Regions from separate parts of the Micromonospora sp. NPDC047557 genome, predicted to be linked through region 2. Evidence: riboswitches for the same ligand, from Rfam matches in the RefSeq annotation. Region 2 holds a riboswitch; the other holds the start of a gene.
The links. A riboswitch is a leader RNA that binds a small molecule or an ion and turns the genes downstream of it on or off. The one in region 2 is predicted to bind thiamine pyrophosphate.
Positions count from the first base shown of each region.

Region 1 (4,386 bases), on a different contig from region 2:
GTCGCCGGCGGTGTAGTCGATCCGGTAGATGCCGGAGTCGTCGTTGTTGCCGCCGAAGCCCGTGCCCCACTCGATCAGGTAGAGCGCGCCGTCCGGGCCGAACTCGAAGTCCATCGGCCGGATCATGCGCATCCCGGTGAGCAGCTGGTTGATGTCCACCAACGACTTGCCGTCGGCGGTCATCTGCATCGTGTACATCTTGTTCTGGTTCCACTCGCCGAGCAGCGCCTTGCCGTCGTAGTAGGCCGGCCACTTGCGGGTGGAGTTGAGGTTGGCGTCGTACCGGTAGGCCGGCCCGCCCATCGGGGCGCCACCGCCACCGATCTCCGGGTACCGCGCGTCACCGGCGTAGCCGTAGTCGACGGTGGCCGGGACGACCGGCGGGAGGTTGGTCAGGCCCGTGTTGTTGGGCGAGTTGTTCACCGGCGCGGCGCAGTCGAACTTCGGACCGCTCGGGCCGGACGGGAAGGTGTAGTCGTTGTACGCCTCGTTCGTCCCGGTGCAGTACGGCCAGCCGTAGTTGCCGGGCTTCACGACGTTCCACTCGACCAGACCGCGGGGGCCCCGGTTCGGGTTGTCCGCGTTGGCGTCCGGCCCGTAGTCCCCGACGTACAGCGTGTCGGTCTTCGGGTCGGTGCCGATCCGGAACGGGTTGCGGAAGCCCATCGCGTAGATCTCCGGACGGGTCTTCTCGGTGCCCGGCGCGAAGAGGTTGCCGGTCGGAACGGTGTACGTGCCGTCGTCCTCCGGGTGGATCCGGATCACCTTGCCGCGCAGGTCGTTCGTGTTGGCGGAGGTGCGCTGCGAGTCGTAGTCCTGACGGCCCGGCCGCTCGTCGAGCGGCGCGTACGCGTTCGACTCGAACGGGTTGGTGTTGTCACCGGTGGCCAGGTAGAGGTTGCCGGCGCTGTCGAAGGTCATGCTGCCGCCCGCGTGGCAGCAGGTGTTGCGCTGGGTGTCGACCCGCAGCACCTGCTTCTCGCTCGCCGGGTCGATGGTGTCGCCGGTCACCGTGAACCGGGACAGCAGGTTGCGCGTGACGCCGTCGTTCGGGGCGTAGTAGAGATACACCCACTTGTTGGTGGCGAAGTCCGGGTCGAGCCGGATGCCGATGAGGCCGTCCTCGTTACCGGTGAAGACGTCCAAGTCGACGGCGGTGACGGTGTTGCCGGTGTCCGGCTTGATGATCTGCACCCGGCCGTCGCGCTCGATGTAGAAGACCCGCCCGTCGGGGGCGATGTCCAGCTCCATCGGGTTGCTGGTGTTGCTGTCCAGCGTGACCTTCTCGAAGCTGGAGGTCTTCGAGGCGCCGCAGTCGGCGTCGACCACGCCGGCCGCCGTCTGGATGCCGCCGAGCAGGTGCTTGAGGAACTCGGGCTCGGCGTACGACTCCCGGGTGTGCCCGCCGCCGGTGTACCAGGAGCGGCCACCGTCGAAGTCCTGGCACCACGCGGTCGGGTGGTCGGCGCCCATCGCGCCGGCGCCCGGGGTGTAGCTCTTCTCGTCCAGGCTGGCCAGCACGTGCACGTCCGGCCGGGGGTTGGTCTGGAAGTTGTACCACTCGTCGAACCGGGACCAGCGGTCCGGCAGTTCGGCGGTGGACGGGTGGGCGTGGTCCTCCACCTTGACGGTGGCCTGCTGGTTCTGCGGGTGGTTGGCGAAGTACGCACCGACCAGGTCGCCGTACCAGGCCCAGCTGTACTCGGTGTCCGAGGCGGCGTGGACGCCCGCGTAACCGCCGCCGGCCCGTACGTAGCGCTCGAAGGCCGCCTGCTGGTCGGCGTCGAGGACGTCACCCGTGGTGGAGAGCCAGATCACGGCCTTGTACTTGGCGAGGTTGGCGTCGTTGAACGCGGCGCCGTCCTCAGTGGTGTCCACCGTGAACCCGTTCGCCGCGCCGAGCTGCTGGATGGCGGCGATGCCGGTGGGGATGGAGTCGTGCCGGAAGCCGGCGGTCTTGGAGAAGACCAGGACGGAGTAGGGGTCGGCCGCTGCGGCCTTCGGTGCCTTCGGCACCACCTGGGTGACCGGAGCCGCGGCCTGCGCGTCTCGCGGGGGGACCTGCGCCGCGGCCGGAGCCGCCTGCGCCGGCGACCCGAGCAGGGTCGTCGAGGCGAGCGCGAGGGAGAGCAGGGTAGCGGTGAGTGGTAAACGGGCACGACGAGAACGGGACACGCCGCCTCCAATGTCGCGGTGGACAGGACTCGCGGGGGCGGCTCGCCGAAGACCGTCCCAGATGGAGCCGGTGGAGACGCCGTGCCAGGGCGTCCACGCCGGCATTTTGTCGATTCGCTGAACAAATTAGTTCGGCTGCATCGATGTCCGGCAAGATGCCGGCGGGTAACGGTTCTGCAACGGCGGGCGACATTCCGAACAGGACAGGAGAAAGTGCTCGGTCGATCTTTCGTGCCGGGGCCGCCGACCCCTCTCTTGGCAGAGGAGGCGGAACTGTCGTACGGTGACACGCAAGTAACCCACGGGAGCCCGGTGAACCGGGCTGAGAGGGGGGCTGACAGCCCCCGACCGTCGAACCTGATCCGGGTAATGCCGGCGCAGGGAGGAGCGTTGCCGTGCCGTCCCTTGGACGACTGCATCTCATCACCGACACCCGACCCGGGCGTGACCCACTCACCGTGGTCCGGGCCGCCCTCGCGGCGGCCCGCGCCGACCTCGTCGTGCAGGTCCGGGTGGAGGACTCCGCGACCGATCGCGAGGCGTACGACCTGGCCGGCCGGGTGCTGGCGCTCTGCGCGACGTACGGAGCGACCTGCCTGGTCAACGACCGGCTGCACGTGGCGCTCGCGGTGGGCGCCGCCGGTGGACACGTCGGGGCCGACGACCTGCCGGTCGCCGCCGCCCGGCACGTGCTCGGCCCGACCGGAGTGCTCGGCGCCACCGCACGCGCGCCGGAGACGGCGGTCGAGGCGGTCACCGCCGGGGCCAGCTACCTGGGCGTCGGCCCGTGCCACGCCACCAGCACCAAGGGCGGCCTGCCGGATCCCATCGGGCCCGCGGGCGTCCGCGCCGTCGCCGACGCCGTCGACGTGCCGGTCATCGCGATCGGCGGGGTGCGGGCCGACCGGGTGCCGGCGCTGCGGGCCGCCGGGGCGTACGGGGTGGCGGTGATCGGTGCGCTCTCCGACGCCGCCGACCCCGCGCGGGCGACCGCTGAGCTGCTGCGGGCGCTGGCGTGACGCGCGCCGATGTGGCGGTGGTCGGCGCGGGCCCGATCGGACTGGCCATCGCGTGGCGCTGTGCCACCCGGGGGTTGCGCGTCGAGGTGCACGACCCGGCCCCCGGGTCGGGGGCGTCGGCCGTCGCCGCCGGCATGCTTTCCCCGGTCGCCGAGGCGTACTTCGGTGAGCGGCGGCTGACCGAGCTGCTGGTGGCGTCCGCCGCCCGCTGGCCCGGGTTCGCCGCCGAGCTGACCGAGGCGAGCGGCACCGAGATCGGTTACCGGACCGAGGGCACCCTGATGGTCGGGCTGACCGGCGACGACCTCGCCGAGGCACGCCGGCTCTGGGCGTACCAACAGGGGTTGGGTCTGCCGGTGACGCCGCTGCGCCCGAGCGAGCTGCGCGACCGCGAACCGGCGCTCGCCCCTCGGGTGCGCGGCGGCGCGCTTGCGCCCACCGACCATCAGGTCGATCCCCGGCTGCTGGTGCCGGCGCTGCGCACGGCCGCGCAGCGGGCCGGCGCGGTGCTCGTGCCGCAGCCGGTTCGGCGGCTGTCCGACGTGGACGCGGGGGTCACCGTGGTCGCCGCCGGCTGCGGGGCCGCCGCGCTCACCGGCCTGCCCGTGCGGCCGGTGAAGGGCCAGATCCTCCGGCTGCGCGCGCCCGGCGGCGTCGCGCCGGGCTTCCGGTACGTGATCCGGGGGTACGCCGACGGCGAGCACGTCTATCTGGTGCCCCGCGCCGACGGCGAGGTGGTCCTCGGCGCGACGGTCGAGGAGCGCGCGGACACCAGCGTCACCGCCGGCGCGGTGCTGCGGCTGCTGCGCGCCGGTGTCGACCTGCTGCCCGAGCTGACCGAGTACGACCTGGTCGAGGCGATCGCGGGTCTGCGGCCCGGAACGCCGGACAACGCGCCCATCCTCGGGCCACTGCCCGGCCGGCCGGACGTCCTGGCCGCCACCGGGCACCACCGGCACGGCATCGTGCTCACCCCGATCACCGCCGAGAAGATCGCCGACCTGGTGACCACCGGCGTGCCCGACCCGCTGCTCGCGCCCTTTCGCGCGGACCGGTTCGCCGTCACGTCGGTCGAGACCGGCGACGCGGCACGGCCCGGCGCGGGCGACGTGAGCGGACCTGGACGGACGACCGAGGAGGACCGGTGGAGTTGACGGTGAACGGGGCCGGGCGCAGCGTCCCCGGCGGCGCG
Region 1 is NZ_JBIDDK010000011.1:38,498-42,883, forward strand. It holds gene ACGGAQ_RS23340 (ThuA domain-containing protein) at 1-2,175, opposite strand, end outside; TPP riboswitch at 2,467-2,576, shown strand; gene thiE (thiamine phosphate synthase) at 2,571-3,194, shown strand; gene thiO (glycine oxidase ThiO) at 3,191-4,348, shown strand; gene thiS (sulfur carrier protein ThiS) at 4,339-4,386, shown strand, end outside.
Region 1: linked by a shared signal. The riboswitch ahead of thiE (thiamine phosphate synthase) and the one ahead of ACGGAQ_RS30625 (ECF transporter S component) in region 2 are both predicted to bind thiamine pyrophosphate.

Region 2 (4,386 bases):
TCGCCAGCGGTGCGGGGGAGCGCGGTGGTCGGCGCCGGCCAACTCGGCCGAGGCGGTGACGCGGCCGGCGCCCGGTTTGAGCAGGCCGCCGAGCAGCAGCGCCAGGGTGGACTTGCCGGCGCCGTTGGGTCCGCGTACGGCGAGTGCCTCTCCGGCGCGTACCGCCAGGTCGGTGGGGCCCAGCCGCGGCGGCAGGCCGAGCCGGTCGGCGGTGAGCAGCAGGTCGCCGGGGGTGGCGGTGGCCGTGCGGGGCGCGATGGGGTGACCGGGCACCCAGACGCCCTCGGCGGCGAGGGCAGCGCCGTGCGCGGCGAAGACCGCCTCGGGCGTCCCGTCCGCGCGGACCCCGCCGCCGGGTTCCAGGACGACCACCCGGTCGACCAGTGGCAGCGCCTCGGCGACCCGGTGTTCGACCAGGATCAGGGTGGTGTCGGCGTCCAGCGCGCCCGCCACCGCGCCCCGGACCAGGGCGGCCCCGTCCGGGTCGAGGTTGGCGGTCGGCTCGTCGAGCAGCAGCAGGCCGGGCCGCAGGGCCAACGCGCCGGCCAGAGCCAGGCGTTGCTGCTCGCCGCCGGAGAGCGCGGCCGTACTGCGGTCGCGGGGGTACGGGAAACCGACCCGCCGCAGCGCTTCGTCGACCCGGGGCCAGATCTCGTCCGCCGGCACGCCCCGGTTCTCCAGCCCGAACGCGACGTCGTCGCCGCTGCGCGCCATCACCAGCTGGGTCTGCGGGTCCTGAAAGACGATGCCGACCCGTTCCCGCGCCTTGCGGGGGTCGAGCCCGTCGATCTCGACGGTGCCCTCCTGCTCACCGGAATCCTCCGGCAGCAGCCCGGCCAGCGCGCTGAGCAGGGTGCTCTTGCCGGCCCCGGAGGGCCCGAGCAGCAGCACCCGTTCTCCGTCCTCGACCCGCAGATCCACCCCGCGCACAGCCCAGGCCCGCCGCCCGGCATGCCGCCACCCGAACCCCCGCAGCAGTACCCCGCCCACCCAACACCCCCTCCCTGCCCCTCCCGGCCGTCTCCCGGCCGTCTTCCCGCCGCCTTCCGCCGGTGATCAAGAGGTTTGCGTCAGAATTCCGGCTTCCGTTGACGCAAACCTCTTGATCACGGGGACAGCGCGCCGTCAGATGAGGGCGCGGTCCCGGCCCACCGGGAAGCGGTCCAGCGCGCCGGTGTTGGCCAGGGCGCGGGTGAGCAGCCAGCCGCCCACGCCGGCGATGATCGTGGCGCTGACGATGGTGAGCAGGGCGTACGGGATGCGGTAGTCGCCCAGCGCGTAGTCGACGTTCCAGACGAAGAAGTCGAACAGCGCCGCGCTGAGACCGGTCAGCGCACCGGCCAGCACGGCGGTCGGCAGCCGGTACGACCGGTACCGGAAGGCGGCGAACGCCAGCTCGGCGCCGATGCCCTGCACGATGCCCTGGGGGATCACCGTGCCAGCCCACTGGCTGCCCAGCAGCGCGGAGACGACCGCGGCCACCGTCTCGCAGTAGAGCGCGGCGCCGGGCTTGCGGATGACCAGGCCGCCGACCACGGCCGGCAGCAGCCAGACGCCGTAGATAAGCGTCTGCGCGGGCGGGAAGAAGGCGAACGCGCCCTCGGTGGCGCTCCAGACCAGGCCCCAGGCCCAGAAGATGACGCCGAAGGCGACCGCGATCACCGAGGCGACCACGATGTCGATGGTGCGCCAACGGCTGGTGGTGTTGTCCATGCTGTGCTCCCAGTTCAGTGGAACGAACCAGGAGAAGACGCACGCCGCGCGCCCGGTGGCACCGGACTCACGGCGCGGCTGGAGGTCGACCGAACTCCCTGCGCTGGCATTACCCAGATCAGGTTCGAGGGTCTGCGGGCGTGCCCGCACTCTCAGCGCTGTGCGCTCCCCTGTCGGATGTGAAGTTGTCTCGCTGACGCTAGCACCGACCAGGGGTAACAGCCCAGCAGGGCGTTCGGCCGCCCGCGCATCAGGGCCGGCGCTCGGCCGGCTGGGTAGGCTGACGATCATGCAGGTCGACGCGCGAGGTCTCACGTTCGAGGTAGGCACCGGCGGCCCGGCCGACGGCGTCCCCGTCCTCCTGCTGCACGGCTTCCCGCAGCACAGCGGGGAGTGGGACGAGGTCGTGCCGGCACTGCACGCCGCCGGGCTGCGCACGTACGCGCTGGACCAGCGGGGCTACTCGCCGGGTGCCCGGCCGGAGGCGGTGGCCGCGTACCGGATTCCGGAACTGGTCGCCGACGTGGTGGCGGTGCTCGACGCGCTCGGTGTGGACGCCGTCCACCTGGTCGGCCACGACTGGGGCGCGATCGTGGCCTGGGCGGTGGCCGCCGCGCACCCCGAGCGGGTCCGTACGTTGACCGCGGTGTCCGTGCCGCACCCGGCGGCCATGGCGCACGCTCTGGGCACCGACCGGGAGCAGAAGGCGCGCTCGTCGTACATCGCGCTGTTCCGCAAGCCCGGCAAGGCCGAGAAGGTGCTGCTGGCGTGGCACGCGACGGCGCTGCGCAAGATGCTGGGCGGGGTGGGTGACGCCTCCCGGGTGGACCGCTACGCCGACCCGATGCGCGAGCCGGGCGCGCTCACCGCCGCCCTGAACTGGTACCGGGCCATGTCCCGCGCCGACCTGGCCGCTGTCGGTCCGGTCGCCGTGCCCACCACCTACGTCTGGAGCGACCGGGACATCGCCATCGGGCGGACCGCCGCCGAGGCGTGCGAGGCCAATGTGACCGGTGACTATCGCTTCGTACCGCTGCCCGGGGTGAGCCACTGGATTCCGGACGCCGCGCCCGCCGCGCTGGCCGAGGCGGTCCTGGCCCGGATCGCCGGGACGGCCTGAGCCGTGCCGTGCCGACGAGCGCCGGGCGGACGAGCGCCGGGGGGAGGGGCGCGGTGACGACGCCCGCCGGCGGGCCGGACACCCGTCGCTCGCTCGCCGCGCAGCTGCGCCTGCTGGGTGTACGCCCCGGCTCGACGGTGCTGGTGCACGCCGGGATGCGCCCGCTGGGCTTCGTCTGCGGTGGGCCGCAGGCGCTGGTGCTCGCCCTGCGCGACGCGCTCGGCCCGGACGGCACGATCGTGGTGCCCACCCACAACCCCGACAACAGTGACCCGGCGCAGTGGCGCAACCCCCCGGTGCCGGTGGACTGGTGGCCGCTGATCCGCGCCGAGATGCCGGGCTTCGACCCGGCGGCCACGCCGAGCCGGCACATGGGCGTGTTCGCCGAGACGGTCCGCTGCTGGCCCGCGGCGCTGCGCAGCACGCATCCCCACGTGTCGTTCGCCGCGCTCGGGCCGACGGCTGAGCAGGTGGTGGCCGGGCACGAGCTGGCGGACATGCTCGGCGAGGGCTCTCCGCTGGCCCGGCTCTACGACCTGGACGCTGACGTGCTGCTGCTCGGTGTGGACCACAGCGTCAACACGTCGCTGCACCTGGCCGAGTACCGCCGTCCGGCGCTGGCCCGCGAGCGACTGGGCGCGGCGGTGCGCACGGCCGACGGTGGCCGCGAGTGGGTGTGGTGGCAGGACGTCCGGCTCGACGCGAGCGACTTCGGCGCGTTGGGCCGGGACCTGGAGGCCACCGGGGCGGTGCGCTGTGGCCCGGTGGGCGCGGGGACGGGGAGGTTGGTACGCCAGCGGGCGGCGGTCGACTTCGCGGTGCAGTGGATGGCCCGCAACCGGACGACGGAGGACGCATGAGTGTGAGCGCCGAGGACTACCTGGCCGTGGTGACCGAGACGATCGGCCGGGTGGCCGCCAGCCAGCGGGATGCGGTCCGGCGGGCCGCCGATCTGATCGCCGAAGCGGTACGCGTCGACGGCGTGGTGCACGCCTTCGGCACCGGGCACTCGGAGGCCCTCGCCATGGAGATCGCCGGTCGGGCGGGTGGTCTGGTGCCCACCAACCGGATCGCGCTACGTGACCTGGTGCTGCTCGGCGGCGAACCGGCCGATCGTCTCGGGCCGCTGCTGGAGCGGGACCCGGCGGTGGCGCACCGGCTCTGGGAGCTGGCCCCCGTACGCCCCGCAGACGTCTTCGTGCTCGCGTCGAACTCCGGGGTCAACGGCGCGATGGTCGAGTTCGCCACGCTGGTCAAGGAGCATGGTCACCCGCTGGTGGCGATCACCTCGGCGCAGCACTCCGGCCGGATGACGTCCCGCCACCCGTCCGGGCGCAAGCTGGCCGACCTCGCCGACGTGGTGCTCGACAACGGCGCACCGTACGGCGACGCGACGCTGCCGCTGCCCGGCGGTGGCGCGGTCGGCGCGGTCTCCTCGATCACGGCGGCGCTGCTGGCGCAGCAGGTCACCGTGGAGGTCGTCGCCCGGCTGCTGGCGGCGGGGGAGCGGCCCCCGGTCTACCTGTCGGCGAACATCCCGGACGGCGACGCGC
Region 2 is NZ_JBIDDK010000020.1:55,480-59,865, forward strand. It holds gene ACGGAQ_RS30620 (ABC transporter ATP-binding protein) at 1-990, opposite strand, end outside; gene ACGGAQ_RS30625 (ECF transporter S component) at 1,126-1,713, opposite strand; TPP riboswitch at 1,791-1,895, opposite strand; gene ACGGAQ_RS30630 (alpha/beta fold hydrolase) at 2,003-2,833, shown strand; gene ACGGAQ_RS30635 (aminoglycoside N(3)-acetyltransferase) at 2,887-3,693, shown strand; gene ACGGAQ_RS30640 (sugar isomerase domain-containing protein) at 3,690-4,386, shown strand, end outside.